Regions from separate parts of the Specibacter sp. AOP5-B1-6 genome, predicted to be linked through region 2. Evidence: riboswitches for the same ligand, from Rfam matches in the RefSeq annotation. Region 2 holds a riboswitch; each other region holds the start of a gene.
The links. Region 2 has a riboswitch for S-adenosylmethionine ahead of ACT3TS_RS00810 (bifunctional o-acetylhomoserine/o-acetylserine sulfhydrylase). Riboswitches for the same ligand answer to the same signal wherever they lie in the genome.
Positions count from the first base shown of each region.

Region 1 (7,530 bases), on a different contig from region 2:
ATGCCACAGATCAAGGGCCGGCCCACCGACACCGAAGAGGATCCCGATGGCCGCATCAAGGGCGCCCACAGACTGCTGACGACGGCGGCTCTCATCATGAGCAGCTTCCTGATCACCTCCTCCATCGCCACGACGATCTTGATCCCGGCCGCGGAATTCCAGCCCGGCGGCGCCGCCAACGGCCGCGCCCTCGCGTTTCTGGCCCACGACCTCCTCGGCGAAGGCTTCGGCACCGTGTACGACATCAGCACCATCGCCATCCTGTGGTTTGCCGGGGCCAGCGCCATGGCGGGCCTGCTCAACCTGGTCCCGCGCTACCTGCCGCGTTTCGGCATGGCCCCGGAATGGGCGGCAGCCGTGCGCCCGCTGGTGCTGGTGTTCACCGCCGTCGCCGTTCTCATCACCATCATTTTCAAGGCCGACGTCGATGCCCAGGGAGGTGCCTACGCGACGGGTGTGCTGGTGCTCATCACGTCGGCCGCGATCGCCGTCACACTGGCGGCGAAGCGTAAGGGCGAGCGGGCAAAGGTGGTGGGCTTTGGCGCTGTTTCGGTGGTGTTTGTGTACACAACAGTTGCGAACTCCATTGAACGGCCCGACGGCCTCAAGATCGCGCTGTTGTTTATTCTGGGGATTGTCGTGGTCAGCCTGCTCTCCCGGCTGCGGCGTTCCTTTGAACTGCGGGCAACATACATTCGCATGGATGAGGTGGCCATGAACTTTGTGGCGGCCGTGGACGAGGGAACCATCCGGATCATTTCCCACGATCCGAAAACCCGCAGTGCTGCCGCCTACCGGCGCAAGCTGGCGCATGCCGCACTCGTCAATGAGATGGGCAATCCGCGCGAGGTGTTGTTCATGGAGGTCATTGTCGATGACTCCTCGGACTTTGAAACGGCGTTGGAGATTCGAGGCATCACCCGGCACGGCTTCAAGATCCTGCAGGTCCACGCCTCCAACGTGCCCAACACCATCGCCGCCGTGCTGCTCCACATTCGCGACGCCACCGGCTTGATCCCGCACATTTATTTCCGCTGGACGGAGGGCAACCCGATCACGAACCTGCTCAAGTACCTGTTCATCGGCGAGGGCGAAATTGCGCCGGTCACCCGCGAAGTGCTCCGTGAGGCCGAACCCGAACTTACCAAGCGGCCCTGGGTCCACGTCGGCTGAGGGTTCCCTGGCCGAGGCACGAGGTTAGGGAGGGCAATGGGCCCACGCGCCCGAGGGTTCCCTGGCCGAGGCACGAGGTTAGGGAGGGCGTGGGGATCACCAGCGGTTGTGGACGTCCTCGGCCCAGCCAAGGATGCCGGCCACCCGGATGCGGTTTCCGGCGCTGTCGGCGATCTCGCCGTCGTAATGACCAAAACACTGGTGGGTGTTGTTGCCCAGGATCCCAAGATTGATGGCCGAGACTTTGTCGTAAAACGGCGTGAACACCAGGTCCGCCGATTCTCCGTGGATGTGCCACGGCGCGAGCCAGTCGGTGTTGCTGTAGTCCCACACCAGGTTCTCGCTGATCTTGTGCAGCCGACCATCCACCAGCAGCGCATTTTCGGTGGCGCCGGTGCCGTCGGTCCACTTGGAACCGAGCTGGATGCCGATCGTGCGCCCATCAGTGGTGCCCGAACCGGCACCCCAATTCCAGTGCATCGAGTACGGCCAGCGGCCACGCCCGTGGTCCAGCACGGCCCACGAGTCGCCCGCCGGAAGGCTGACGGTGCGCCCGTCAACGTTCAACGTGCCGCTGGCGGGGCGGGCCACATCCTTGACCGTGTACTGAAAAAGCCGTTCGCTCCACGGCACCACAACACCCAGGGACTCGTGGCCTTCGGGCCGGGCAGCCATGATGTCCAGCCGCACCCGGGGTGTCTGCGCCCGCAGCCGGGTGCCGCCCGGAACCTCGGCAATGTCAATGGTCAGGTTCTTGGTCTGCGCCCGGGCGGAGCCCTCGCCCAGCGACCGCGGCAGGGTGGCGCTGCCGCCAAGAATGCCCGTCACGTTGGCGCCAACGGAGTCACCGGTGGCCCGGTCCAGCACCCACAGTTCGTGCACGGCCGCGTAGTCCAGCGAGGAAACGGTCAGGGACACAATATGGGTCGGGGAGGTGATGGCCCAATACTCCCAGCGCTTGTTCCGCCCCCACCGCTGGCGCCCGCGGCCAATGCCTGAGGTGTCGTGCAGCGGGGTGCGCGTCCACCCCACGGCGGCCGGGTTGAGCCGCCCGTCGAGAAGGGTCAGTGCAACCGGGGTCGTAATTTCCGTTTCAACCAGCATGCCCGGCGAAGCCCTCAACGTTGAGGGCAAACCTTGTCCGGCTGCCAGGGCGGGGTGCGGTCGCGTCACGGCGCCTCGCGTCGGCCCGTTGCGCATGGCTCACAAACACCCCTTAATATAAGTTGAATCACTGCAAGACTACCTTTTGGCAACATTTCCCGCGCCGCGCCGGGCAACCGGCCGACGGGCGGCGGGCGGCGGGTGAGGGGCGGCGGGTGAGGGGCCCGCGAGCCGGCCCGTCTTCCTGCCTAGCTTGAGCCCGACCCCGAGGCCGCGGGGACCAGGATCCACAGGGCCTCGACGGGGTGGGCTGAAAAGTTTTCCCAGCTGTGCGGCTCACGGCCGGGAAATGACAGCGTGTCTCCGGCCTTCAACTCATAGGAATCCTGGGTCATGCGCAGCGTCAGCTCGCCGCTGATGATGTGCAGGACATCGACGTCGCAGTCGACGGCGTACAGTTCAGCTTCCCCGCGCCCGTACGGCTCGATCGTGGCACCAAGGATCTGCAGGCGCCGCTCCGAGCGCGAGGTCAGCAGCCGTTCAACAATGCCCTCGCCGCCGAGAGAGATGCGCGGCCCCTCGCCACGCCGGGCCAAGTGGGTTTCCGGGGCAGCGAACAGTTCACCAATGGAGATGGAGAGGACCTGGCACAAGGTGACCAGGGAAGCCACACTCGGTGAGGTCAGGTCGCGCTCGACCCTGCTGAGGAATCCCTTCGTCAGTCCAGTCGCGTCCGCCACGTGCTCAATGGTGAGCCGCTGGTCCTGCCGGGCTGCGCGAATCCGCGACCCAATGGCCACCGGGCCGGCACTTGGTTCCAGGGGCAAAGCTTTCATTGCGGCTCCTTACGCCACCAGCGCCACTTGAATTTAAGCGGCATATTGACTGTAACTACCATCACAGTTTAGCCTAATAGACAACAAATGTTGCTTTATAGGCAATATTTTTGGGGAATCCCAATCACTTAGCACTGGAGCATCGCGTGGACTTAAACATTGCCATAGTCGTCTTATATTTGGTGGCCATGCTGGCCTTTGGCTGGTGGGGCAAATCACGAACCAAGAACAACAGCGACTTCCTCGTCGCCGGCCGCCGCCTGGGTCCCTTCCTCTACACAGGGACCATGGCCGCCGTCGTGCTCGGTGGCGCCTCCACGGTGGGCGGGGTGGGGCTTGGTTACAAGTTCGGCATCTCGGGCATGTGGCTGGTGGTCGCCATCGGTGTCGGCGTACTGCTGTTGAGCCTGCTCTTTGCGCCCACGCTGCAGAAGCTGAAGATCTACACGGTCTCGCAGATGCTGAGCCTGCGTTACGGCCGGGAAACCACCAAGGTTTCGGGCATCGTCATGCTGGCCTACACCATCATGATTTCGGCAACGTCGACGGGTGCCTACGCCACCATCTTTGTGGTGCTGTTCGGCTGGGACCGCTGGCTGGCCATCGCCGTCGGCGGGGCGATCGTGCTGGTCTATTCGACCATTGGCGGCATGTGGTCCATCACCCTGGCCGACCAGGTGCAGTTCGTCATCAAGACCGTGGGCGTTTTCCTGCTCATGCTGCCGTTCGCGTGGAACGCCGCGGGCGGCCTTGGCGGCATCCGTGAGCGCGTGGATGCAAGCTTCTTCCAGTGGGACGGGATCGGTGTCCAGACGATCATCACCTACTTTGTGGTCTACACCCTGGGCATGCTCATTGGCCAGGATATTTGGCAGCGCGTCTTTACGGCCCGCACACCGGAAGTGGCCCGTTGGGGCGGCACCGCGGCCGGCATCTACTGCATCCTTTACGGCGTTGCAGGAGCGTTGATTGGCATGGCCGCCTACGTGGCGCTGCCCGCCATTGACATCGCCAACCTGGGCAAGGACGTTGTTTACGCTGAGGTTGCCACCGACCTGCTACCCATGGGCATCGGCGGAATCGTAATGGCCGCGGCCGTTGCCGCCATGATGTCCACCGCCTCCGGCTCGCTCATTGCCGCCGCGACAGTGGCCCGCAAGGACGTCATTCCGTTCGTCGCCAGCTGGTTCGGCAAGGACATCGACAACTCCGACTCCGCCAACCCCGAGCACGACATCAAGGCCAACCGCTGGTACATTCTCGTGATCGGCCTGCTGGTGGTGCTGATCTCCATTGTGGTCAACGACGTGGTGTTCGCCTTGACCATCGCTTACGACATCCTCGTCGGCGGCCTGCTCGTGGCCATCATCGGCGGCCTCGTGTGGAAGCGCGGCACCGGCCTGGGTGCCGCCTGGTCCATGGCCGTCGGCTGCATCGTCACCATCGCATCCCTGGTCATTTACGCCACCGGGATCATCCACAGCGTCGACGGCATCTACGCCAACGAGCCGATCTACTTCGGCCTGGGCTCCTCGCTCATCGTCTACGCTGTGGTCTCCCTGCTGAGCCCGGAAACCCCAGCCCATATCCGCAAGGTCTGGGACGACCGCCTGGCCGCTGCCGCCACCGACTCCAACCCCGACGAGGAAGCCCACGCGCTGGCGAAGTAACCCTCGCATCTGCCCCGCACTCGTGGTTGTCAATTCAACTGATTTAGGTTGAATTAACAACCACGAGTGCGGGCTAGATTTTTTGTTTGGAGGACGACGGCGGAGGAGGCTGCCGCGGTTGTCCCGGCTGCGGCTCTGGCGTCCTTGTGTGCATCCGCCGGTCGCTTGCACGGGTGGCGACGGCGGCAGGTGACGTAATAAATTACGTCACCTGCCGCCGTCGAGCCTTAAAGCAGTAGCCTTGGGAACAGCTTCATGAGATGCGACGCCAAGCTCCGACTGGTCGCACACCAACCCCATGCTTCACGGGTGGTTCGGATGAGGAAGTGACCGGCGGAAAGCTCCGTTCGGTAAGAGCAAGCAAAGGCTTCCACCATGACTTTCACTTCCGTGGCCCCCGCAACCCGGCGCAAGATTGCCCGGCCCGCCAGCATCCCCGTCCTTCCGGCCGTGGACCTCAACCTTGGTTCCGTGTCGTTTGCGACGCCCGGTGGCTACCACCAGTACTGGTCGGGCGAGCCCGTCGAGTTGGTCGAAGCACTCACACAGGCCGTCCGGCCGGCCCAGTGGATCCCGGAAATCGCCACTCTGGTTGTCACCGTGGCGCAGACCGGTGTCAGGGCGGGTCGCCGGATCGGCTTCGGGCTCACCGCGCACTGACGCACCAGCGGCTCGGCGTGGGGAGGCGTCGGGTTCACGAGATCTCGGCGATCACTGACCCCTGCGCCACTTCGTCGCCTTCCTGGACCCGAAGCCGGACGGTGCCGGCAACGGGCGCGTAAATTTCGGCGTCGACCTTGTCAATGGCGACCTCGGCGAGCAGGTGCTTCTCGGCCACCGTGTCGCCGTCGGCCACGTACCAGGTGGCCACGACGCCGGGTTCGGAGGCATCCCCCGTCATCATCGGAAACAGGACTTCACTCATGCAGCTACCGCCGTTCGGACCGCGGCCTCAATGCGTGCGGCCGTTGGCAACACAGCATATTCGAGTTCATGGGCGTAGGGAATGGGCACGTCCGGCACGCACACGCGGCTGAAATGCTTCAGCAGGGCGGGGTCGTGCTCGGTGATGGTGGCTGCAATCTCCCCGGACAGCCCAAATGACTGGTAGCCCTCATCGACCACAATGACTTTTCCGGTCTTTGCTGCCGTGGCGATCACGGCTTCACGGTCCAGCGGCACCAGCGAGCGCAGGTCCAGCGCCTCGACACTGATGCCCTCCCCCGCCAGCTTCTCCGCCACGTCCAGGCTGTGGTGCACGGACAGCGACAGGGTCACGATGCTCACGTCGGTGCCCTCGCGGACCACCTTGGCCTTGCCGATCGGGACCTCGTACTCCTCTTCGGGCACGGCGCCGATGGAGCGCTGGTTCTTCGCCATCCACGCCAGCCCCATGACGCCCTTGTGGAACATGTAGACCACAACAGCTCCGCGCCATCGCTAAGGCCCCCGATAGCTTCGGTGGCACTGCGATGGACGGCGCCCACGACCGGTTGCATCAGCGCTGCGGCTGGCTGGCAGCCTTCTTCTTGGCTGCCGCACTAGTGGAGGCCCAAGTGCCGCCAAGCAAGGCAGCGCAGCTGGAGGCCATGACCACCATGCCCGCATTTCCCTTGACGAGGCCCGCAATAAACAGGGCCGCCATGCATGCGAGCCCCATGGTCATGCCGATCAACATGATGCGGGTGGCGTAGTAGTCATGGGTCTTGGTCTGCTGTGTGGCGGTCATGGAATTCTCCTTGGTTGAACTATCTTGTGGGGTCGAAGCAATGACACAACTCTACGCAAGTACTTTCCATTGCGTCAAGTACTTTCTGAATATTTCTTTTGGCTGGATTTTCCGGCATCCCGAAACTTTTTCGCTAGGAGTCCCGGCCGGAAAACCGCATGAATCCGCGCTACAGTAGGGGCTGACTTTGAGGAGCAACTCCCGTGCCTGAACGAATTCCCACCCCGGCAGAAATTAAGCGCTGGCGCCAATACTTGGCCGATGAACGTGCCGAAGCCTCGGTCTACCGGGACTTGGCGAAGCGCCGCGACGGCGAAGAGCACGATATCCTGATGGCCCTGGCCACAGCCGAGGGACGCCACGAACAACACTGGCTGGACCTGCTCGGTGACCACGCCGGTCCGCCCATGCGTCCGTCATCCCGCAACCGGCTTTTGGGGCTGCTGGCCCGCCGCTTCGGCTCCGTGTTTGTGCTTGCATTGGCGCAGCGTTCGGAGTCCAGGTCCCCATATGCCACCGATGCTGATGCCACCGATGCCATGGCCGCGGATGAATCAATCCACGAGGAAGTGGTTCGCGGGCTCTCGGCAAGGGGCCGCAACAGGCTCTCCGGATCCTTTAGGGCAGCCGTCTTTGGCGCCAACGACGGCCTCGTCAGCAACCTTTCCCTCGTGATGGGCATGGCTGCAACCGGGGTTGGCAGCCAGGTGGTGTTGTTCAGCGGCATCGCCGGCCTGCTGGCAGGGGCGCTGTCGATGGCTGCCGGCGAGTTTGTGTCAGTGCGTTCCCAGCGTGAATTGCTTGACGCCTCGCAGCCGACCCGGATCACCCTGTCCGCAGCTCCTTCCCTCGACCTTGAAAACAACGAACTTGTCCTGGTTTATTTGGCGCGAGGAATGTCCCGCGAGGCGGCCGAGCATCGGGCAGCCGAGCGCCTGGGCCAATTTACCTGCGACTGCGACCCCAGCCTGTCGCTGCAGGCGGAGAACTTTGAATCACCCAACGAACTTGAAACCCT
Region 1 is NZ_JBQSVT010000011.1:88,191-95,720, reverse strand. Features, by position in the region: gene ACT3TS_RS07825 (APC family permease) at 1-1,173, shown strand, start outside; gene ACT3TS_RS07820 (DUF2804 domain-containing protein) at 1,270-2,277, opposite strand; gene ACT3TS_RS07815 (helix-turn-helix domain-containing protein) at 2,526-3,113, opposite strand; gene ACT3TS_RS07810 (sodium:solute symporter) at 3,302-4,783, shown strand; SAM riboswitch class IV at 5,035-5,146, shown strand; gene ACT3TS_RS07805 (hypothetical protein) at 5,159-5,443, shown strand; gene ACT3TS_RS07800 (biotin/lipoyl-containing protein) at 5,478-5,708, opposite strand; gene ACT3TS_RS07795 (transketolase C-terminal domain-containing protein) at 5,705-6,196, opposite strand; gene ACT3TS_RS07790 (hypothetical protein) at 6,282-6,512, opposite strand; gene ACT3TS_RS07785 (VIT1/CCC1 transporter family protein) at 6,716-7,530, shown strand, end outside.
Region 1: it holds a riboswitch for S-adenosylmethionine, as region 2 does, so the genes downstream of both, ACT3TS_RS07805 (hypothetical protein) here and ACT3TS_RS00810 (bifunctional o-acetylhomoserine/o-acetylserine sulfhydrylase) in region 2, are expected to answer to the same signal.

Region 2 (7,530 bases):
TTGTTGCCTGCTTTCACGACTAGGATGGAAGCAGGTGCAGTCAGTTTCGCGCCCTACGAAGAAGAGGTGTGTTGTGCCAGTCATGCTCGGGTCACTTGCAGAGGGCAGTGTCGCTGCGTCTTCTTCCGCGTCATTCAACATTCGGCCGTATTTTGTGCTGGTGTTCATCGCCATCGTGCTCATCAGTTCCTTCGTCAAGGCGGCAGCCCGCAAGAAGCGGGCAGCCCAAGCCAACCCATACGCGCAGACCAACCAGGCTGGCAGGGTTGGGGTTGCCCACCAGCCAACAGCGAATGTCCCGTATGTGGGGACGCTGCTCAATGGGGTTCCGCTGGGCAACTACGACAATTCCCATGGGCACCAGACCACCGGATTCGCCAACGAGCGGATGCAGGCGGAGACGGAGCTCAAGCGCCAGCTTGACGCCTTGGACACCGCCCGCCGCAACGGCCAGGTGACGGCAGACCAGTACGCCGTCCACCGCGAGGCAATCTTCAAGAACTTCTAAACCCCAAGCCAACTGGCCCGCAGTTATGGTTGCTGAATCAGCCTATTTAGGTTGATTCAGAAACCACAACTGTGGGCCAGTTGGCTAAGCGGGCCAAATGCTTAAGGCGTGAAGAAGGACTCCTGCAGCAATCGGCCCACGGCAGCCACTTCGGTGAGGAAGCCGTCGTGGCCAATGCCCGAATCAATCCGGGCAACGTCCACGTCTCCCGGCAGTGCTGCCGCCAAGGCTTCCGACTGGGCCGGAAAATACAGCCTGTCGCTGTTGACCGCCGCCACCAGAAATTCAACGCCGCCCGTCACGGCCAGGGCCTGCTCGAGTGTGCCGCGGCCCCGTGTGACGTCGTGGCTCATGAGCGCCTCGGTGATGGCGATGTAGCTGTTGGCGTCGAACCTGCCCGCCAGTTTGTGGGCCTGGTGGTCCAGATAGCTTTCAATCTGGTACCTGCCCACGGCGTCGGTTCCGAGCCGGCCGTGGCTGATGGTGCCGCCGTCGTCCTGGGCCTTGCGGCCAAAGCGCGACTCCATCTCCGTTTCAGACCGGTAGGTGATGTGGGCAATCCGGCGGGCGAGCCCCAAGCCTGAGATGGGGGCTGCGCCGTCGTAATAGTCCCCGCCGGCAAAGTTCGGGTCCTGGCGGATCGCCAGCACCTGAGCTTGGGCGAAGGCAATTTGCTCGGCGGTGCTGGCCGCGCACGACGCCACCACGGCGCAGCGCTGCACACGACCGGGGTACGTGGCAGCCCACTCCAGCGCCCGCGCGCCGCCCATGGATCCGCCAATGACGGCGTGCCAGGAGCTGACACCAAGGGCGTCGGCCAGGCGCGCCTCGGCGTGGACGGAGTCGCGGATGGTCACGAACGGGAAGCGGGAACCGTACGGCCTGCCGTCCCCGGCAATGCTGGACGGGCCGGTGGTGCCGTAGCAGCCGCCGACGATGTTCGCGCACACAACAAAGTATTTGTCGGTGTCGATCACGGCGCCGGGGCCCACGAGGCCTTCCCACCAGCCGTCTTCCTCGGAATCGCCGCGGCTGACATGGGTGCTTCCGGTGAGGGCGTGCTGGATGAGCACGCCGTTGTCGCCGGCGGCGTTCAGCGTTCCCCAGCTTTCAAAGGCCATGGTCACCGAGGGCAGCACGCCCCCGGCTTCCAGCGGCAGTGCGCCGATGTGAACCGAACGCAGCACCCCGCCGCCCTGGCCAACAGCGGCCGACCAGGAACTGCCGGCCGGCTCGGGTGTGCTGGTTTCAATCTCGGGGGTCACCATGTTGCGCTCCGCTGCCGTCTTTGTCACGCGGCTCATTCAGCTCACGGACGATTTTGCGGCGCGGAACCCGGCTTCAAGGTCGGCGATGATGTCGGCAACATTTTCCAGGCCCACGGACAGCCGCACCAGTCCCGGGCGCACGCCGGCGGCAAGCTGCTGCTCGGGTGAAAGCTGCGCGTGCGTGGTGGACGCCGGGTGGATGACCAGGGATCGCACATCGCCCAGGTTGGCGACGTGGGAGTGCAGCTCCAGGCCGTCAACAAAGCGCTTGCCGGCTTCCGCACCGCCCTTGATGTCAAAGGAGACGATGGCGCCGATGCCCTTGGGCCCGTACTTGCGTCCGCGCTCAAACCAGGGGCTGGAGGGGATTCCTGCGTAGGCCACGGCCTCCACATTTTCATTGCTTTCAAGCCATTCGGCCACTGTCACGGCGTTGCTGACGTGGCGTTCAACGCGCAGGCTCAACGTCTCGATGCCCTGGGCGATGAGGAAGGCGTTGAACGGTGAGATGGCGGAGCCCAGGTCCCGCAGCAGCTGCACGCGGGCCTTGAGGATGTAGGCCAGGTTGGCGCCCAGGGCGCTGCCGACGCCGAGGTCGCGGGCAAACACCAGCCCATTGTAGGTTTCGTCCGGGGTGTTGAAGCCGGGGAACTTCTCCGGGTCGGCAGCGAAGTCAAACTTGCCGCCGTCGACAATCACGCCACCAATGGCGGTGCCGTGCCCGCCCAGGTACTTGGTGGCCGAGTGGATGACAATGTCGGCGCCCCATTCCAGCGGACGGAGCAGGTACGGGGTGGCCAGGGTGTTGTCAACGATCAGCGGCACACCGGCCTCGTGGGCAATGGTGCTGATGTTTTCCAGGTCCAGGACGTCCTGGCGCGGGTTGGACACCGTCTCGCCAAAGAATGCCTTCGTGTTCGGGCGGACGGAGGACCGCCATTCGTCCAGGTTGTCGGGGTCGGACACAAACGTGACCTCGATGCCGAGCCGCTTCAACGTGTGCGCGAGCAGGTTGAACGTGCCGCCGTAGACGCTCGGGCTGGAGACGATGTGGTCCCCGGCCTCGGCCACGTTGAGGATGGCGAAGGTCGTTGCGGCCTGGCCCGAGGCGAGCAGCAGGGCACCGACACCGCCTTCCAGGTTGGCAACGCGCTGCTCCACGGCATCCGTGGTCGGGTTGCCGATGCGGGTGTAGATCGGCTCCAGCTCGGCAAGGGCAAACCGTGCGGCTGCGCTTTCGGCCGACGGGAACACGAACGACGTCGTCTGGTAGATGGGCAGGGCCCGCGCACCGGTGGTGGCGTCCGGCTGCTGGCCTACGTGGATCTGACGGGTTTCAAATGACCAACCGTTACTCATGGATGGAATCCTTCACACTAGAGGCCTGCAACAAAACCCTCCGGCGCAGACTGCACGGAAGGGCCTTGAAATCGATGGCCCGCGCTTGCACCGCAACCGGTCGGTTCGATGCCAGGTCCTCACCCGGGGCACCCCACCGCGGAAGGAGGGTTGCCGGTCAGCAAGCCGGGGCTGTGCGCTGACACTCATGACCTGCATCCAGTGTGGAAGAAACCCCGCAATGCCGCAAGATTGTGACAACTTTATGACTTAAGCGAAGAACTGCTTGATTTTTGGCCCAAAAGGTGGCTTCGGCTGAACAACCGGATGACCGCTTGCCGTTTCGGGGCCATTCCGTCTGGACTGGGCATGCAACTGCGGAGCGGGAAGCAGTTGATGCAGTCAACAACCACGGACGACGCCGGACACGCACCTTCCAGCGCCCGCCCCCTGCCGCCGGGCTGTGGACTTACTTGCCCAGTCCTGCCCGGCGCAGCGCCTCGGCCATGGCGGTGTTGGCCGACGGCGCGGCTGAATTGGCCAACCGAACTGCCGGGTTGGGGCGGCCCTGCGCCCCGGCACCCCGGTTGGAACTCTGGGTGGAGCCCTGGGTGGAGCCCGGCTGCCGGCCCTGCCCTCGTCCGCGCGCATCGGCAGCGCCGCCCTTCGGCGAGGGACGTCCGGAAGTCCGGGAGCCGGCGTCGGGCTTCCCGGGCTGGGAATTTCCCGTCTTGGCACCGGCCCCCACCTCGTCGTCCAGGCGCAGGGTCAGGGAGATGCGCTTGCGTTCGGGCTCCACCTCGAGGACCTTCACACGCACCACCTGGCCGGATTTGACCACTGCATGCGGATCGGACACAAAGGAATTGCTCATGGCCGAGACGTGGACCAGCCCGTCCTGGTGCACGCCAATGTCAACGAAGGCGCCAAACGCCGCCACATTGGAGACCGTTCCTTCCAGGATCATGCCCGGACGCAGATCGGTGATTTTCTCGATGCCGTCGGTGAAGGTGGCGGTTTCAAAGCGGGGGCGGGGGTCGCGGCCGGGCTTTTGCAGCTCGGCAACGATGTCCTGCACCGTCGGCAGGCCGAAACTGCCGTCGACAAATTCGCCCGGGTTAACGGCACCCGCAGCGCCCACTCCCCCGGAGATTTCCGCCGTCGAAGCACCAACGGCGGCCAGGATCTTGCGCGCCACCCCATAAGCCTCCGGGTGGACGCTGGAGGCGTCGAGCGGCTCCGCTCCCCCGGTGATCCGCAGGAACCCGGCGCACTGCTCGAAGGCCTTCGGGCCAAGCCGGGCAACCTTGAGCAGTTCGCGGCGCTTGGTGAAGGGCCCGTGTTCGTTCCTGTGTGCCACGATGTTTTCACTCAACAGCGGGCCGACGCCGGCCACTCTCGCCAGCAGCGCGGGAGAGGCCGTGTTCAGGTCCACGCCCACGGCGTTCACACAGTCCTCCACCACGGCACCCAGGGAACGTTCAAGCTTCGCCGGGGTGAGGTCGTGCTGGTACTGGCCCACACCAATGGACTTGGGGTCGATCTTCACCAACTCGGCCAGCGGATCCTGCAGGCGCCGCGCAATGGACACGGCCCCGCGCAGGGACACATCCATGCCGGGCAGCTCGGCACTCGCCAGTGCGGAGGCGGAATACACCGAGGCCCCGGCCTCGGACACCACCAGCTTCGTGACCTTTTGGCCAGGGCTCACGCGCTTGAGTTCGGCGACCAGTTCGGCCGCCAGTTTGTCGGTTTCCCGGCTGGCCGTGCCGTTGCCGATCGCCACCAGTTCAACGTTGTGTCGTTGCGCCAGGGACACCAGCGTGGCGAGGGCTTCGTTCCAGCGCTTGGCCGGGGCGTGGGGATAGATGGTGTCGGTGGCCGCGACCTTGCCGGTGCCGTCGACAATGGCGACCTTGGTGCCCGTGCGCAGCCCCGGGTCAAGTCCCAGGGTGGCGCGGTTTCCGGCCGGCGCGGCAAGCAGCACATCACGCAGATTGGCGGCAAATACCCGGACCGATTCCTCTTCCGCGCTTTGGAACAACCGCACCCGCAGGTCCACCGAGAGCCGGGTCAGGATGCGGGTGCGCCATGCGAGGCGCGCACTGGTCATGAGCCAGGTGTCGGCCGCACGCCCGGATTCGGCAATGCCCAGGGACTGGGCCACGGCGCTTTCATAGCGGGAACGCGCCTGGGCCTGTGCGTCTGCGTCCCGGGGATCGGCCTCGGCCAAATCCAGTGAGAGCACACCTTCCTTTTCGCCGCGCAGCAACGCCAGCACGCGGTGGCTGGGCAGGGTGTGCGGAGGCTGGGCAAAGTCAAAGTAGTCCTTGAACTTCTCGCCGTCCACGGACTTTCCGGCTTTCGCCGAGGAGCGCAGCCGACCGGTCTTCCAGAGCTTCTCGCGCAGCCCGCCCACGAGCACGGCGTCCTGCCCGGCCCGTTCAATCAAGATGGCGCGGGCGCCGGCCAGTGCGTCGTCGGCGCTGGCCACTCCGCGGGCGTTGTCGACAAAGGCGTCCGCTTCGACGGCGGGGAATCTGGACGGGTCTGCCAACAGCGCATCCAGCAGCGGCTCCAGTCCCGCTTCACGCGCGGCGTCGGCTTTGGTCTTGCGGGTTGATTTGTACGGCAGGTACAGATCTTCCAGGTCGGATTTGGTGGCGGCCGCGTCGATGGAGCGGCGTAACCCGGCCGTCAGCTTGCCCAGGCCGTGGATGGTCTCGAGCACCGCAATCCGGCGGGCCTCAAGCTCGCGCAGGTACCGCAGCCGCTCCTCCAGATCGCGGAGCTGGGCATCGTCCAGGGTCCCCGTGGCTTCTTTTCTGTACCGGGCAATGAAGGGGACGCTGGCGCCGTCGTCCATCAAGGCAATCGCAGCGCGAACCTGGGCCTGGCGGACACCGAGCTCCGCGGCAATGGCGGCACTGATGCGGTCCTCCCGGGCGGCAGGGGTGGGCAGGGACAACGGGGTGTTTCCAGAATCAGTCACCCCTCAATTCTGCCCCACGGGCGGCGCCGCCGCAGCCGCATGAGATCTGACGTCCCATGTGGCTAAGGGCACACTTAGTCGAGAGCCTGATCACAAAGTGCCAAGATGAAGCTATGCGAATGGATCATGTTTCTTACGCCAGTGAATCAGATGGATTGGCCGCCACCACGGAGCGAATCGCGACGGCCCTAGGGGTCAAGGCAGTGAAGGGCGGCATCCATCCGCGCTTCGGCACCCGCAATATGATCATCCCCCTCACGGACCACCACTATCTGGAAATTGTCGAGTGCCTCAACCACCCGGCGTCGGACAAGGCACCCTTCGGCCAGGCCGTGCAGGCGCGCTCGGCCGCCGGTGGCGGCTGGATGGGTTGGTGCGTCGCCGTGGACGACCTCGTCCCCTTTGAGGAGCGCCTCGGCCGCAGCGCCGTCCCCGGCAACCGCAAGTTCCCCGACGGCCAGGAACTAATCTGGCAGCAGATCGGCATCAAGGGCCTCATCGCCGACCCGCAGGTCCCCTACATGCTCAAGTGGGAGGGCGATCCGGCCCTGCACCCCTCGCAGGCCCGCCCCTCCATCGTGAAGCTTTCCTCGCTCACCATCGCCGGCAGTGCCGAACGCGTCACCGAGTGGCTGGGCGAACCCGTCGAGGCTCCCCTGGACGATGTGGCCGTGGAATGGATCGCCCCGCGCGGCACCCCGGGCATCATGTCCGTCACCTTCGAGACGGCCGGCGGCCCCGTCACGATCTAGCTTTTTCGGCTGGGCCCACGAGCGCAGGGTTCCCTGGCCGAGGTACGAGGTTAGGGCGCGGCTGGGGAACGACGTCGGCACCCTCCCCCTGTGGGCGGGTGCCGTTTTCGTTGGCACCGTCCGGCAAGTCCGGGCATCGCACCGAGGTCCGTGAGATCCGGCTGCCACGTCCTTCAGCCTTCGCAGGGTTTGTCGTGCTGCCCAAGGACAAGGCCGCCACATAGGCTGCACGGCGACACTTCACAAAAGGGGCCCTCGAACAGGTGCCAGTTCTGGGAACATGGCGGTATGGAAGAGTTCATGCGGTCACTGGCAACCAGCATTCTCCGTGGCCTTGGTCCCGGGCGCCGGTTCGTGGCAGTCGACGGCATCGACGGCAGTGGAAAGACCACCTTTGCCACCAACCTGGCAGCCGGGATCCAGAGCCGGCCCGTGATCGTCATCCACGCCGACGACTATCTGAACCCCTCGCCCATCAGGCACTCCCGGGGGCGCAACTCAGCGGAAGGCTTCTGGCAGGACACCTATAATTATGCTGCCCTGCAGGACCTGGTGTTCGCACCACTGGCTCCGAACGGGGACGGCTGGTACTCACCGGCATCCTATGACCAGAAACTCGACGAAACGGTAAAAGCGGAATTCCTGCACGCCCCCTCAGATGCCCTTGTCCTT
Region 2 is NZ_JBQSVT010000001.1:162,506-170,035, forward strand. Features, by position in the region: gene ACT3TS_RS00800 (hypothetical protein) at 83-508, shown strand; gene metX (homoserine O-acetyltransferase MetX) at 610-1,803, opposite strand; gene ACT3TS_RS00810 (bifunctional o-acetylhomoserine/o-acetylserine sulfhydrylase) at 1,813-3,135, opposite strand; SAM riboswitch class IV at 3,212-3,328, opposite strand; gene ACT3TS_RS00815 (Tex family protein) at 3,584-6,106, opposite strand; gene ACT3TS_RS00820 (VOC family protein) at 6,220-6,858, shown strand; gene ACT3TS_RS00825 (uridine kinase) at 7,159-7,530, shown strand, end outside.

Region 3 (7,530 bases), on a different contig from region 2:
GCATCCGGTCCTTTGGCCTGGCACATGTGAACGCCGACAGGATCCTGCAGGCCTTCCCCGACCTGCAGCCCGGCACCGACGACTGCGAACGCGGCTGCAAGCACGACAGCGTCGCCGTGAACTGCGGGCTGGACCCCTATGTGGCGTCCGGGAACGCGGGCGACGCCGGACCTGCCCGCCTTGCGTCGCTGCGCCGCCTGCTGGGCACCAGCGACAGGACAGAAGGCCGCGCCGAGGCGAAGGAACTGGGCATCTTCGAGTAGTCCCCACCGGCCCCCTAACCTCGTTCCTCGGCAAGGGATCCCTGCCGGCGTGGGCCCATCCACCGGCACCTTAAGCTCGTTCCTCGGCCAGGGATCCCTGCCGGCGTGGGCCCATCCACCGGCCCCAGCTGTCCCAAGCTGCGCACAACCGGCCCCCGCTGTCCTAATCTGCGTGGAACTCGCCGCGGTTGTGCCGCAAAACTGTGTTATGCGGCACACCCGCAGTGGGTTCTGCGCAGCTTGGAACATTTGGCCAGCTGCCCGCGGCTCAGTTGGCTTCTGCGCACGGCTAGGCGCTTGCAGGATGCCCAGGCGCCACTGCCCGTGAACTTGTACGCGCCACTCACAGCGGGTGGTGCGCATGAGTTTTGGTTCGTCACCGCATATACACCACTGAGCTCCAGTTGTGCGTATAAGTTCACGAAGGTGGCGCTGACGGGTGTTTGCGCCAAATCGCGATAGCGTGAAGCGTATGACGATCGAACCCCAGACGTACAACGATGACCTCCGCCTGGCACATGTCCTGGCCGACAGCGTCGACTCCCTGACGATGTCCCGCTTCAAGGCCCTCGACCTGGGTGTTGAAACCAAGCCGGACCTGACCCCCGTGACGGACGCAGACAAGTCCGCAGAGGAGTCCATCCGCAGCCAGCTGGCCCGGGTCCGCCCGCGCGACGCCGTGCTGGGTGAGGAGTTCGGCAGCAGTGGACACGGTTCCCGCCGCTGGATCATCGACCCGATCGACGGCACCAAAAACTTCGTCCGCGGCGTCCCCGTCTGGGCCACGCTGATCGCCCTCGTCGATGAAGGCGTCCCCGTCGTTGGCCTCGTCAGCGCGCCGGCCCTGGGCAAGCGCTGGTGGGCCGCCCAGGGAACCGGCGCCTACATGGGCAAGTCGCTCGCGGCAGCCACCCGCATCCGCGTTTCAAACGTCGCCGAACTCAAGGACGCTTCCCTGTCCTACTCGTCACTGAGCGGCTGGGCCGAGCGCGGCAACCGGGACGAGTTCATCTCCCTGACCGACGACGTCTGGCGCACCCGGGCCTACGGCGACTTCTGGTCCTACTGCATGGTCGCCGAGGGCAGCGTTGACATTGCCTGCGAGCCCGAACTGAACCTGTACGACATGGCCGCACTCGTCCCGATCGTCACCGAGGCCGGCGGGCGCTTCACCTCGCTCGAGGGCGCCGACGGCCCCTTCGGCGGCAACGCCCTGGCCACGAACTCGATCCTGCACACAGAGGTGCTGCACCGCCTCAACCCCAACTGGGATGACCTGCTGGGCTGACCCCAACCAAGAAGCACAGGTGAGTTAAGAACGACGGCGTCCTCCCGCCGTCGTTCTTTTTGTCCGCCTGGCGCGGGGCTGCTTCGGGCGAATGCGGGCGCCCGTTACGCAACGTAACAAATGCGCCGTCGGAATTCTTGGGCTAACCTTTTGGGCATAGGTCACGAGTGCCAGCGCTAAACCCCGGTTTGCTGGCCGGCAACCCTCCTTTCGCGGCGGGGTGCCCCGGGTGACGACCTGGCCAGGCCGGAACGGTCATGGCAAGCGCGGACTCCTTGGCACCCCCAAGCGTCCTTCCGTCGAAGGAAACATTCATGAGCAACGCCCTGTTTGAGGAAACACTGCTTGAGAACACACAACTGGCGGAAACCTCCCTTGCCAGCCGCCCCCTGCTGCCTGTCGTGGGCCAGGACCTGCCTGCCCCGCTGATCCAGGGCGGGCACGTGCGGTATGCCAATCTTGACTATGCAGCATCGGCGCCGGCCATTGAAGAAGTGGCGGCACACCTGAACGAGGTGCTGCCGTACTACGCCAGCGTGCACCGGGGCGCCGGCTTCGCCTCCCAGGTAAGCACGTCGGTGTATGAAAACGCCCGGCGGATCGTTGCGGACTTTGTGGTGGCCCGCCCCGACGACACCGTGATCTTCACCCGCAACACCACAGACTCACTGAACCTGCTGGCCGGGTGCGTGGCAAGCATCCTCAAGCAGCAGGGCTATGCGGAGGGCCGCGCCAACGTCCACGGCGAGGTGCTCTACCTTGACATCGAGCACCACGCGAACCTGCTGCCGTGGCAGGCTCTGCCGCACCGCTCGGTGGTCGCCGCCGATTCCATTGCGGCCACCCTTGCACGGGTGGAAACCCAGTTGCGTGCCGGCAATGTGCTGCTGTTGGCTGTCACGGGTGCCTCAAATGTCACGGGCGAGGTGCTTCCCGTGGACGAGCTGGCCGCGCTGGCGCACCGCTACGGCGCGCGCATCGTGGTGGATGCTGCCCAGCTGGCACCGCACCGCCGGATCGACCTGTCCGCCAGCGGCATCGACTACCTCGCGTTCTCGGGCCACAAGCTCTACGCACCGTTCGGCGCCGGAGTCCTGGTGGGCCGCCCCGACTGGCTCGACGCCGGCACGCCCCATCTGGCCGGCGGCGGCGCCGTAAAGGACGTCAAGCTCGAGTCAACGCGCTGGACCGAGGGCCCGGCCCGCCACGAGGCCGGCTCCCCCAACGTGCTCGGCGCGGCCACGCTGGCCAAGGCCGCCACCGCCCTGGCCGCCCTCGACGCCAACGACTGGCACACCCACGAACAACTCCTGCGCAGCCACCTGGTCGCCGGACTGTCCGCGCTCGACGGCGCCACCGTCCACACCCTGTTCAGCGACGCCGACACCCACCCGGACTGCGGCAGCATCGGCGTCGTTAATTTCTCCGTCACCGGGTACGACGCCGGACTGGTTGCGGCATACCTGTCGGCCGAACATGGCGTAGGCGTACGCGACGGCAAGTTCTGCGCCCACCCGCTGCTGAACCGTTTGGGGCTGCCCGCCGGTTCACTGCGAGCCAGCTTTGGGGTCGGTTCCCGTCTCGAGGACGCCCAGCGACTGCTCGACGGCATCAGCACGCTGCTGCGGGACGGGCTGGGCTGGGACTACGTGGTCGACGCCGGCCGCTGGGTCCCAGCCGACGACAACCGCGTCTACCCCGGCTGGGCGCCAAACACCCCGGGCACGGCCGGTGCCGCCCCCTGCACCACCGACCAATAAACGCTCGATCACATACGGGGGCGTTTCAATCCTGCCAGCGGGCACCAGGCCTGCCAATAGCCATTAGAGAGAGCGAGGGTTGGGTAGAGGGTAAAGTTGAACGGCACCAACGCACAACACCCCAGGAGCGAACATGGCAGGCACCGGCGGACCGGTCTTCGACGCCGAACGGCGCCAACGCATGGCAACAGCCTTCCTTGAGGGCGGTGGCCACTACCACAAGGTCCGCCCCGGCTACCCGCGTGAATCCCTTGACTGGCTGACCGAAGTCGCCGCGCACCCCCTTCATGACGTCCTAGACGTGGGGGCCGGAACGGGCAAGTACACCCAGTTGCTTGCCGGGCGCGGCTGGACCCTGACCGCCGTCGACCCCTCGGCCGACATGCTCGCTCAGCTTTCCCACGCTGTCCCGCAGGCCACCGCGCTTGTGGGCACGGCCGAAAACCTCGAACTGGCCGACTCCACCATGGACCTTGCCATAGTCGCCCAGGCCTGGCACTGGTGCGATCCCCTCACGGCCAGCACCGAGATTGCCCGCGTGCTGCGCCCCGGAGGCACCCTCGGGCTGGTCTGGAACCAGCTCGACGTCGGACTCCCCTGGGTGCACAGGTTGGCCCGCATCATGCACGCCGGTGATGTCCACAAGCCCGACTTCCGCCCCACCCTCGGCCCGGAATTCGCGCCCGCCGAGCCCCACAACACCCGGTGGGGCCAGACGCTGACCCCCGAGGAGCTCATGGAGCTGGCCAAGTCGCGCAGCTACTACCTCAAGGCCTCGGAGCAGGTCCGCGCCAAAGTGACAGCCAATCTGCGCTGGTACTTGTTTGAGCACCTGGGCCACGTCCCCGGCACCGAACTACAACTTCCCTATGTGACCCAGACCTGGCGCACCCGGAAGTTGTAGGCCGTCCCGTCAGCAGGAACCGGCGCCCCAAGAACCGCACCTCGACAACGGCAGCCCAAAAAGCATATGATTTCGGCATACCTACAAAATTGATTTAGGCACTTCGAAGGGTTGATTGTGCTCGAGACTGCCACAACCGGGAAAAAGCCGCTGCGCAAACCGCGCGGCGGACTGCTCCTGCTGCTGGGCCCTGCCTTTGTGGCCGCCATTGCCTATGTCGACCCCGGCAATGTTGCAGCCAACCTCACCTCGGGTGCCAGCTACGGCTACCTTCTGGTCTGGGTCCTGGTGGCGGCCAACGTCATGGCCATGCTCGTTCAGTACCAGTCGGCCAAGCTGGGCGTGGTGACAGGCAAGTCGCTTCCGGAAATTTTGGGCGAACGGTTCACGACACGCAGCCGGCGGCTTTACTGGGCACAGGCGGAACTGGTCGCCATGGCCACGGACCTGGCCGAAGTGGTTGGCGGGGCCATCGCCCTCCACCTGCTGTTTCAGCTGCCGCTGCCGGTGGGCGGGCTGATCGTGGGACTGGCCTCCATGGTTCTTCTCACGGTGCAAAACCGCCACGGCCAGCGGCACTTTGAACGCATCATCATCTTCCTGCTCGTCATCATCACCATCGGTTTCCTTGCCGGGCTGGTGCTCAGCCCGCCCGACCCGGCGGGCGTGGCCGCCGGCCTGATCCCCCGCTTCGACGGCTCGGGCAGCGTCATGCTCGCGGCCGGAATGTTGGGGGCAACCGTGATGCCACACGCCATCTACCTGCACTCCCAGCTGGCCAAGGACAGGCACCCCGACGCCCGCAGCACCCCGGCAGGGCTGCGCAGGATCATCAAGGCCACCCGCCTTGACGTGGTGCTGGCCCTCATTTTGGCCGGCGCCGTCAACATTGGCATGCTCCTGCTGGCCGCCTCAACCCTGGGCGGGATCTCCGGAACCGACAGCATCGAGGGCGCCCACACGGCCATCGTCAACAGTCTGGGGCCGGTGATCGGCGTCGTCTTCGCCATTGGCCTGCTGGCCTCGGGGCTGGCCTCCACCTCGGTGGGCGCCTATGCCGGGGCCACCATCATGAACGGCCTGCTCAAGGTGCGGATCCCGCTGCAGGCCCGGCGCCTGGTCAGCCTCATCCCGGCAATCGTCCTGCTGTCGGTGGGCATTGACCCGACCTGGGCGTTGATTGTGAGCCAAATCGTGCTCAGCTTCGGCATCCCGTTCGCCCTCATCCCGCTTTTGCGCCTGACGGCCAGCAAGCAGCTCATGGGCGAGCACCGGGACGGCCTGGCGCTGCGGCTGGCCGCCCTCGTCAGCGTGGCGCTCATCGTTGCCTTGAACGCCCTGCTGCTGTGGCTGACCTTCACCGGGCAGGGCTAACAGGTAGGCTGGGAGTGTGAAACAAACTGCCACCTCCTCCAGCATCGAAGACTACGTCAAGGTCATCTATGCCTATACGGAATGGCAGGACAAGCCCATCACCTCCTCCGCCCTGGCCACCCGCCTCGGCGTCGCGAATTCATCGGTGTCGGAGATGGTGCGCAAGCTCAAGGACCAGGGCCTCGTCGACCACCAGCCGTACAGCCCCATCCACCTGACCGAGCGCGGCCTGGCGCTGGCCCTGTCGATGGTGCGCCGCCACAGGCTGTTGGAAACGTACCTTGTGCGCGAGTTGGGCTACACCTGGGATGAGGTCCATGACGAGGCTGAAATGCTTGAGCACGCCGTCTCCGAGCATTTCATCGAGCGCATGAGCACCAAGCTTGGCCACCCCGCCCGCGACCCCCACGGCGACCCCATCCCCGACGCGCAGGGCCGCATCACGATGGCACCCTCGCACCGCCTCGACGAGCTCGACGCCGGGCACACGGGCCGCGTCAGCCGCATCAGCGACCACGACCCCGGGCTTTTGCGCCACCTGGAGAAACTCGGCATCGGTCTCGACACGGAACTCGGCATCCTGGGCCGGCTCCCCTTTGTGGCCGGCTTCCGGGTGCGCCTCCTTGATTCCACGCACGACGCCGGACCCTTGACTTTGGGTGACGAGGTCGCGGCCTCGCTGTGGCTGACATCGGTGGGAACCCACGCTGACTGTGCCGTGCAGGAGTTGACCGGCGGCTCGCTGATGAGCCGCCACACTGCACCCCGCTAGGATCGCCGATTCGGCCGTTCCAGGAATCGTGTCGCCCCGAATTGCGCCACAGCCAGTACGGCCATGGCGATGCCGAGGCCCGTTGAGCCAACACTGAGCAGTGCCGCGGCGGCTGCCAGGAACAGCACCAGTGACAGCAAGCTGACAAGCTGCCCATTCAAGCGGCGCTCACTGCGCGGAGCCAGGAAGACGCCCCAGAACACCACAACGACGCCGGGAATCCCCAGCCCCAGGATCAAGTTCCACGGGCTGTCCTGCTTAAAGCCCCAAAACAAGAACGCTGCCACCATGGCAACTTCCAGGGCAAAGCCCAGAAACTTGCTGGCAACGTCCACCACAGGGGTCAGTGTTGCCAGGTCAATGCGTGCGGCTTTCGCGTCCGCGACTCTGCGACGTCCCACTGTTCCCCATCGCCCCTAGTCGAGATCTGTCATGGCGGCACGATCCCTGCGCAACACAAAGCGCTGGACCTTGCCGCTGGGTGTTTTTGGAAGTTCGGCAACAAAGTGGATCCGCCGCGGGTAGGCATGGGCGGCAAAGCCCGTCTTGACCAGCTGCTGCAGTTCGGCGACCAGCGCAGCCGATGCGGCCCCGGACTCGCGCAGCACCACAAAAGCTTCCAAGACCTCACCGCGAATTTCATCCGGCGTGCCGATGACGGCAGCCTCCGACACGGCAGGATGGGTCACCAGCACCGATTCCACGTCAAAGGGCCCGATGCGGTAGCCGGCCATGATGACGACGTCGTCATCGCGTGCCGAAAAGTAAATGTAGCCGTCTTGGTCCCGGCGTCCGGCGTCGCCGGTGATGTACCAGGTGCCGTCAGCACTGTAGCGCTCGGCGGTTTTCACTGGCGCGTCCACATAGCCGGTGAACCACATGAACGGACTTTCCCTGACGTTGAGGGCGATCCGCCCCGGTTCACCATCGGCGGCACGCTCGTCGCTGTCATCGGCAAGCACGTCAACGCTCCATCCCGGCAGCGGCTCCCCCATGGACCCGGGACGCAGCTCTTCCTGCAGGCCGTCAGCCCACGCATTGCCTGCAACCATGCCGAGTTCCGTTTGACCATAGTGGTCCCTGACCTCCAGCCCAAACGCGTCCCGGCCCCAGTCGATGACGTCAGGTGTCAGGGGCTCGCCCGCGCTGGAGGCCCTGCGCAGAACGTG
Region 3 is NZ_JBQSVT010000016.1:88,367-95,896, reverse strand. Features, by position in the region: gene rsgA (ribosome small subunit-dependent GTPase A) at 1-263, shown strand, start outside; gene hisN (histidinol-phosphatase) at 736-1,551, shown strand; SAM riboswitch class IV at 1,711-1,824, shown strand; gene ACT3TS_RS10395 (aminotransferase class V-fold PLP-dependent enzyme) at 1,866-3,311, shown strand; gene ACT3TS_RS10390 (class I SAM-dependent methyltransferase) at 3,445-4,215, shown strand; gene ACT3TS_RS10385 (Nramp family divalent metal transporter) at 4,333-5,589, shown strand; gene ACT3TS_RS10380 (metal-dependent transcriptional regulator) at 5,606-6,361, shown strand; gene ACT3TS_RS10375 (DUF2568 domain-containing protein) at 6,358-6,762, opposite strand; gene ACT3TS_RS10370 (AMP-binding protein) at 6,778-7,530, opposite strand, start outside.
Region 3: it holds a riboswitch for S-adenosylmethionine, as region 2 does, so the genes downstream of both, ACT3TS_RS10395 (aminotransferase class V-fold PLP-dependent enzyme) here and ACT3TS_RS00810 (bifunctional o-acetylhomoserine/o-acetylserine sulfhydrylase) in region 2, are expected to answer to the same signal.

Region 4 (7,530 bases), on a different contig from region 2:
CGTTGGCCTTGACGGGCACGGTGGCGCCGCGGCGGTTCTGGCCGTCGGTGGTGACGAGCAGTTTGGCGCCGGTGTCCTCGACCCGGAATTTCAGGGCTTCGGCGGAGAAGCCGCCAAACACGAGTGAGTGCACGGCCCCGATCCTGGCGCAGGCGAGCGTGATGACAACTGTTTCCACCAGCACCGGCAGGTAGATGACCACGCGGTCGCCGGGGCCGATGCCCAGGGCTTCCAGCGCGTTGGCGGCCTGGCTGACCAGTTCGGTCAGTTCGAGGTAGCTGACGCTCCGGCGGTCGCCGGGCTCGCCCTCGAAGTGCAGCGCGACCTTGCCGCCGTTGCCTGCGGCCACATGCCTGTCCGCGCAGTTCACGGCGGCATTGAGTTTGCCGCCCTCGAACCAGCGGATCGCCGGTCCGCGCCTGGCCGCCGGGTCCGCCGGGGTTGAGGTGTGGACCGTGCGCCAGGGTTCGGCCCAGTCGAGCCGGCCGGCCGCTGCCGCCCAAAAATCGAGGCGGTCCTTTTCGTTTGTTTCCGTTGTCATGACCATTTGCGCACTGCCCATTTCTCCGCCAGGCCCAGCAGGGCGTCGGTGGCCTTGCCGAGAACCGCCAGCAGCACGATGGCCAGCAGCAGCCTGTCGGTGCGGCCGTTGTTTTGTGAATCCGTCAACAGGAAGCCCAGTCCCATGGAGGAGGCGATCAGTTCGGCAGCAACGAGGAACAGCCAGGCCTGGGCCAGGGCGAGACGCAGTCCGGAGAAGATGGCCGGGACCACGGCCGGCAGTTGCACGGTGGTCAGCAGCTTGATGCCCTTCAGCCCAAAGGCACGGGCGGCCTCCACAAGGTTTTTGTCCACGTGGCGCAGGGCCAGGGACACCGTGGTGAATACGGGGAAAAACGCACCAATCACAATCAGGGTGACCTTTGAGTCCTCGCCGATCTTCATCCACAGGATCAGCAGCGGCACCCATGCCAGGGACGGGACGGCCCGCAGGGCGCCGATCGTGGGGCCCAGCAACACCTCGGCGGCCTTGGAAAGCCCAACCAGGGCACCGAGTGAAACACCCAGTGCCGCGCCGGCAACGAATCCGATGAGCACCCGCTGCGTGGAGATCGCCACATGGCCGAACAGTTCGTTGCGTGCGATGAGCTCGGTCCCTGCCTCCAGCACCGCACGGGGCGCCGGCAGCTGGACCGGTGAGAAGAGTCCGGCGGCCGTGCTCAGCTGCCAGGCCAGCAATATCAGGGCCGGCAGCAGCAGTCCCAGGCCCAGCCGGGCCCAGCCGTTGGCCAGGTTCCGGACGGACCCGCTGCGGCGCGCGGCCGTGGTGGTGGCTGTCATCAGGCTTCCTTGATCGAGTCGGGATTTGCCTTCACGGCCAGGGAATCATCCAGGAGGGTCTCCAACGCGGTATCGACTTCAGCCTGGGTCTTGACGTCGCCGAGTTCCACAAAGGTGGGCCCGATCTTGGCCAGCACGGCGCGCTGCTTGTCCCCGGGAATCCCTGACACGTCGAGGTTGCTGCGCTCGAGAATCACCGTGTTGGCCACGGCGGGCTTGAGCCCGGCGGCGTCGGCCAGGATTTGTGCCGTTTCTTCGGGGTTGGCCGCGGCCCAAATGCGAGCTTTTTCATAGGCGTCCACAACGGTCTGTGCCAGTTCGGGCTTGTCCTTCAGGAACGACTCGGTGGCGTTCAGGAAACCGTAGGTGTTGAAATCCAGATTGCGGTAGAAGAGCGTGGCGCCTTCCTGTTCGGCGGCCGCCATGATGGGGTCCAAGCCGGACCAGGCATCCACGGAACCGTTCGCCAGGGCTGCGCGGCCGTCGGCGTGCTGGAGGTTCTCCACTGTCACGTCCTTCGTGCTCAGCCCAGCTTCCTCCAGCGCCTGGACCAGGAAGAAGTACGGGTCGGTTCCCTTGGTGGCAGCCACGGACTTGCCCTTGAGGTCGGCGACCGAGGTGATGGCCGAGCCCTTGCCGGTGACCAGTGCCGCCCACTCCGGCTGGGAGTACAGGGAGATGGTCTTGATGGGGGATCCGTTGGCGCGGGCCAGCAGCGCGGCGGAGCCGGCCGTGGATCCAACATCGACGGCACCGGCGCGCAGCGCCTCGTTGGCCTTGTTTGAACCTGCGGACTGCAGCCATTTCACGGTGACACCCTTGTCCGCCAGGGTCGCCTCCAGCCAACCCTTTTCCTTGATGACCAGGCTCAACGGGTTGTAGGTGGCAAAGTCGATGGTCAGTGTGCCGGACCCGCCGCCATTGCCGGCTGCGTCGGTGGCTGCGTTTTCACCGGCGCAGCCGGCCAGGGCCAGAGCGGAGACAGCGGCGGCGACGCTTAGGAAGGAACGGCGGTTGACAGAGTGTGAAACAGGCATGAGGGTCCTAAAAATGGTTGCGGTGGTGAAAGTGTGTGAAGCGCAGCTGCGCAGGAGTGCAGGTGCGCTCGAATGGGGAGGCTAGTGGCCGTCGACGCCGAGACTGGCCAGCAGCGAACTGCGCAGGCCGGCCAGTTCTGTTGACGCCCGGGCGCGGGGGCGCGGGCCGGGCACTTCGACCGTGCGCACAATGGTGGACCCTGGGCGGTCTGTTCCGTCCGGTCCGAGCAGGATGATGCGGTCGGCCAGCTGCAGCGCCTCATCGACGTCGTGGGTGACCAGCAGGACGGTTGCGGGCTCGGCGGCGTGCACATCCAGCAGCAGGTCCTGCATGGTGATCCGGGTCAGGGCGTCCAGGGCGCCGAAGGGTTCGTCCAGCAGTAAAACGCCGGGATTGCGGGCGAGGGCGCGGGCCAGGGACGCCCGTTGTGCCATGCCGCCGGAAACCTCCCGAGGCCTGTGCCCGGCGAAATCCGACAAGCCCACCAGTTTCAGCAGTTGTTCCACCGCTCGGCGGCTGCGGGTGGCGTCCGCGTCGGAGGGCACACCAATCGCCACGTTTCCGGCGATCGTCCGCCAGGGCAGCAGGCGGGGCTCCTGGAATGCCACGGCACAGCGCGCATCAATGCCGGACACGGTGGTTCCGTCGATGGACACGGCGCCGGTGCTCGGGGCATCGAGCCCGGCCACGGCACGCAGAAGAGTGGATTTCCCGCAGCCCGAGGGTCCGAGCAGGGCAACAATCTCCCCGGCCCGCACGTCAAACGAAACATCACGGAGCACCGTGTGGGTGCCGGCCCCGGAGCCAAAGGAACGGCCCAGCTCATGAAAGGACACCGGCATGGCGGCCGTGCCCCGCGGATCAAAGACTGGCGGGGACGCTGAGGCTGAGACTGGTGTGGGCGGCGAAAGTAAAGCAGACATGGCAACACTCCATCGGTCCTGGCGGTAGCACCCTGCCGGTATCGACACCCACAAAGGGGGCCGACCAGGGTTGCTGCGGCGTCGTTGAGCCAGATCTCTCAGCCGCTCGGGATGGTCACCTTCAGACTAGGGCCCGGCACCGGACCGACAGAAATTGGCGGACGTGCAGCGGTTCGCGAAGCGTAACAATTCAATTGGCCGACCTCTGCAGGGACGGCATAAGCTCAGCTCATGGCACATGTAAACGACCCCGCAACCATTCGCCGCCTGCTGACAACGCCGGGCCGCTGGGCGGTGGTTGGACTCTCCAACAATCCCCGCCGCGCCGCCGTCGGCGTTTCCTTGTTTTTGCAGCAGCACCTGGGCCAGGAGATCATCCCGGTCAGCCTCAAGGGCGACGACGTCCACGGCGCAACGGGCTATAAAACACTGGCGGAGATCCCGGGCCGCATTGATGTTGTTGACTGTTTTGTGAATTCCACGAGGGTTGGCGACGTGGTTGACCAGGCAATTGCGGTGGGCGCCCGGGCCGTCTGGCTGCAGCTGGGTGTCATCGACGAGGCGGCGGCACAGCGGGCAGTGGACGCCGGCCTGGATGTCGTCATGGACACCTGCCCCAAAATCGAGGCTGCCGCACTGGGCCTGTAGCCGCACTGCGCTGGCGGCAGCGGGGATTATTTCCAGAGCCGGCTGCTGGCCAGTGCCGCACCTTCGCCAAGTGCCGCCAGCTTGGCTGCCGCAATCTGCGGGTGCACGCGGCCGCCGAGTCCGCAATCAGTGGAAGCGATGATGCTTTCTCGCCCCACCACCGAGGCAAAGCGTTCAATGCGGTCGGCCACAAGTTGCGGGTGTTCAACCACGTTTGTTGCGTGCGAGACGACGCCCGGCACAATCGACTTGCCCTCGGGCAGCTTGGTGTCCTGCCAGATCTTCCACTCATGTTCGTGGCGGACGTTGGCTGCCTCGAAGGAATATGAGCCCGCGTTGATATTCAGCATGGTGTCAACCAACTCGGGGAACGGCAGGTCTGTGGTGTGCGGGCCGTGCCAGGACCCCCAGCACAAGTGGAAGCGGATCTGGTCTTGCGGCAATCCACGCAGTGCGTAGTTCAACGCCTCAACCCTGATTTGGGTGAACTTCAGGTAGTCCTCAATCGAGGGGGCCGGGGTGATCTGATCCCAGTTCTCGGCGATCGAGGGGTCATCGATCTGCAGCGTCAACCCGGCGTTGATGACGGCAGTGTATTCCTCACGCAACACATCGGCGCAGGCGTAAATGAACTCTTCCTCCGTGGCATAGTGCTCGTTGGAGATGCGGGAGGCGCTGCCGGGAGACAGTGCGGCGACGAAACCTTCCTCGACGCCTGCCCGGGCCATGCCGGTGGTGAGGTTCTTGATGTCGGAGGCGACGGCGTCGTGCCCGGTGTAGGTCAGGGGACCGGTGCACTTGGGGAACAGTTTTGCGCCGGCGGAGAAGATGCCGGAGGCGGGGTCGTTGTAGGCCTCGGCAAAGATGGTGCGGTCGCGGCGGTGCACAAAGCCCGTCAGGGCAATGTTGCCGGGCGTCGACTCGACGGGGTCGAGAGCCCATTTTTGGTCCGCGTCCAGCTCCAGTCCGCCCATGCGGGCGAAGGAGTAGGACCACCAGGCGCCGTAATCGACGGCGGTGGACATGGCATGGCCGAACTCGCCATCGTTGACGATGTCAATGCCGGCGGCTTGTTGGCGTGCCACCACGTCAACGACGGACTCCTGCAGCAGCAACTCAAATTCCGCCGTGGCACCGTCGGCTTCCTTCACCTTATTGGCGGCGAGCAGGGCGGGCGTGCGGGGCAGCGAACCGGCATGGCTGGTGCGGATGTGGGTGGTATTTAAAGACACGAGTGGATTCCTTTCCATCGTTTCTGGCGGTAGCACCGTTCCTTGGCCTGCCGAAGTAATTCGGCGGGCGTTGGAGGGTTGCTGCGGCGTCAACAAGCCAGGTCTCTCGGCCGCTCTGGATGGGATGTGTGTCAGCCTAGCGTCCGGCAACGCCCCGCAAAAATTGTTTGCCGCATGTGACGCGCAGGACCCGTCAGCCAGATTATGATCAAACCATCGCGGCAATGCCCGCGCACCGTTCCTGACAGTCGATGCTGAACGCCCAGAAGGAAGACATGCCGCACCATCTTGACCATTCGCGCCGCCGGGCACGCTGGATGGGGTTCTTGATACTCGCCGTGGCCGTTGCCCTGATGGTCGCCGGTTTCTGGTGGGTCGCCGCAACGACCAGCTTGGGCGGGGACCCAGCCCTTCCGGCGGCAAGCGCAGGGGATGCCGGCAGCAGCGCGGCGACGGCCCCGTCTGCCACGCCAGTCGCGTCAGGCCCGTCTGCCACGCCAGCCCCGCCGAGCACGGCGAAAACTGCCTCGGCGGACCCGACGGGGGCCCCGGCGTCGGACATTCCGGCAAGCACGCCGGCGATCGATCCGGTGACTGATCCGGTGACAGGGAGGGTCAGCACCCTCGACGGGCTCGTGCCGGACTACGTCCTGCCGCCAATCGAAAATGGGCTGGCCCCTGTGCTGACCAAGGTGCCCACCGAGCAAAAGGTGGTGTTTCTGACCATTGACGACGGCGCCCTGAAGAGGGACTCGGATTTGGCGCTGCTGGAGAAGAACGGCATCAAGGCGTCGCTGTTTCTGGCGCACACATTCGTTGCGGGCGATCCCCAGTATTACCAAAAATATGTGTCGGCCGGGCACTTGATCGAGAACCACACCATGACCCACGACCTGGGTTTCATCAAGTTGAGCTACGAACAGCAAAAAGCAGAGATCTGCGGCATGGCCGATTACGAGGAGCAGCAGTACGGACGTCGGCCGATGTTCTTCCGGCCACCCGGTGGGCCCTACACGCAGGCCATCCGACAGGCCGTGGCGGAGTGCGGCATGAAGGCGATCATTGACTGGGAAGCCAAGGCGAACGCCGGTGGCATGGACTATCAGATCGGGGCCGGGCTGCGGCCGGGGGACATTGTCTTGATGCACTTCCGGCCGGAGTTCCCGGACGACCTTGGCGCATTTCTGCAGGCGCAAAAGGCTGCCGGACTCAAGGTTGTGCTGCTCGAGGACTACCTGGCCACTCCATAGCCTGACGGCTGGGGAACCGGCACGTGCCGCCGGGCTCTTCAACGGGTAGCGTTGATGCCATGACGCGCATTGTTTACTACACGGCGGCAACGCTGAACGGCTATCTGGCGGACCGGAACCACTCGCTGGACTGGCTCTTTGCCGTTGACGACACGGACGGGCCGGACATTGCGGGATTCATGGACACCATGGGCGTCTTTGTGGAGGGTTCCTCCACCTACGAATGGGTTCTCAAGGCGGAGAACCTGCTGGCCGAGCCCGCCAAATGGCAGCAGTACTACGGAAGCAAGCCCACTTACGTGTTCACCTCCCGGACGCTGCCCGTGCCTGAAGGGGCGGATGTGCGCTTCGTCAACGGTCCTGTCGCCGATGTGCTGGACGAGATCAAGGATGCCGCCGGCGACCTGGACGCGTGGGTGGTTGGCGGCGGCGACCTGGCCGGGCAGTTCCTGGATCTTGGGGCACTGGACGAACTCGTCGTCACGATCGCCCCGGCCGCACTGGTTGGCGGGGCGCCGCTGCTGCCGCGCAATGTGGGGGCCGACAGGCTCAAGCTGAGCGCCGCCAGCAAGCACGGGGAGTTCGCGATGCTGAGCTACGCAGTGCTCAGCGCCGCAGCGTCCGGCTCCGCAGCGGCCGGCGAAGAAGCACGGACGCAGCCATGAGCCTCAATGCGGAATCCTTGCGTGCGGCCGCGCTGGCCCTGGCCGGTGCCTACGAGGACTTCCCCTTTGGGCCCGAACTCAGCGTGTTCAAGGTCAGGGCCAGCAGCGGCGGCGAACAACGCACAGGCAAGGTGTTTGCCCTGGGCGACCTCAACGTGCCGGCGCTGTCCATCAGCTTGAAATGCGATCCGCTGCTGGCTGCGCAGTTGCGCACCGCGCACGCGGGCATCGTCCCGGGCTACCACCTGAACAAACGGCACTGGAACACCGTGGACTGCACGGCGGTGGACGCGGACATGGTGTTGGACATGCTGGAGGATTCCTACGACCTTGTGGTGGACGGCCTGCCCAAGAAACAACAAACCGCCTTGAAATGGAGTGCACGTGTTGCCAAAAGCTGACCGCGGCCGCCTGGATTATCCCTGCCTCGGCC
Region 4 is NZ_JBQSVT010000018.1:59,353-66,882, reverse strand. Features, by position in the region: gene ACT3TS_RS11160 (acetate--CoA ligase) at 1-541, opposite strand, end outside; gene ACT3TS_RS11155 (ABC transporter permease) at 538-1,341, opposite strand; gene ACT3TS_RS11150 (aliphatic sulfonate ABC transporter substrate-binding protein) at 1,341-2,378, opposite strand; gene ACT3TS_RS11145 (ABC transporter ATP-binding protein) at 2,460-3,302, opposite strand; SAM riboswitch class I at 3,309-3,420, opposite strand; gene ACT3TS_RS11140 (CoA-binding protein) at 3,534-3,950, shown strand; gene ACT3TS_RS11135 (cobalamin-independent methionine synthase II family protein) at 3,977-5,182, opposite strand; SAM riboswitch class I at 5,194-5,308, opposite strand; gene ACT3TS_RS11130 (polysaccharide deacetylase family protein) at 5,458-6,432, shown strand; gene ACT3TS_RS11125 (dihydrofolate reductase family protein) at 6,492-7,097, shown strand; gene ACT3TS_RS11120 (MmcQ/YjbR family DNA-binding protein) at 7,094-7,498, shown strand; gene ACT3TS_RS11115 (DUF1990 family protein) at 7,482-7,530, shown strand, end outside.
Region 4: it holds a riboswitch for S-adenosylmethionine, as region 2 does, so the genes downstream of both, ACT3TS_RS11135 (cobalamin-independent methionine synthase II family protein) here and ACT3TS_RS00810 (bifunctional o-acetylhomoserine/o-acetylserine sulfhydrylase) in region 2, are expected to answer to the same signal.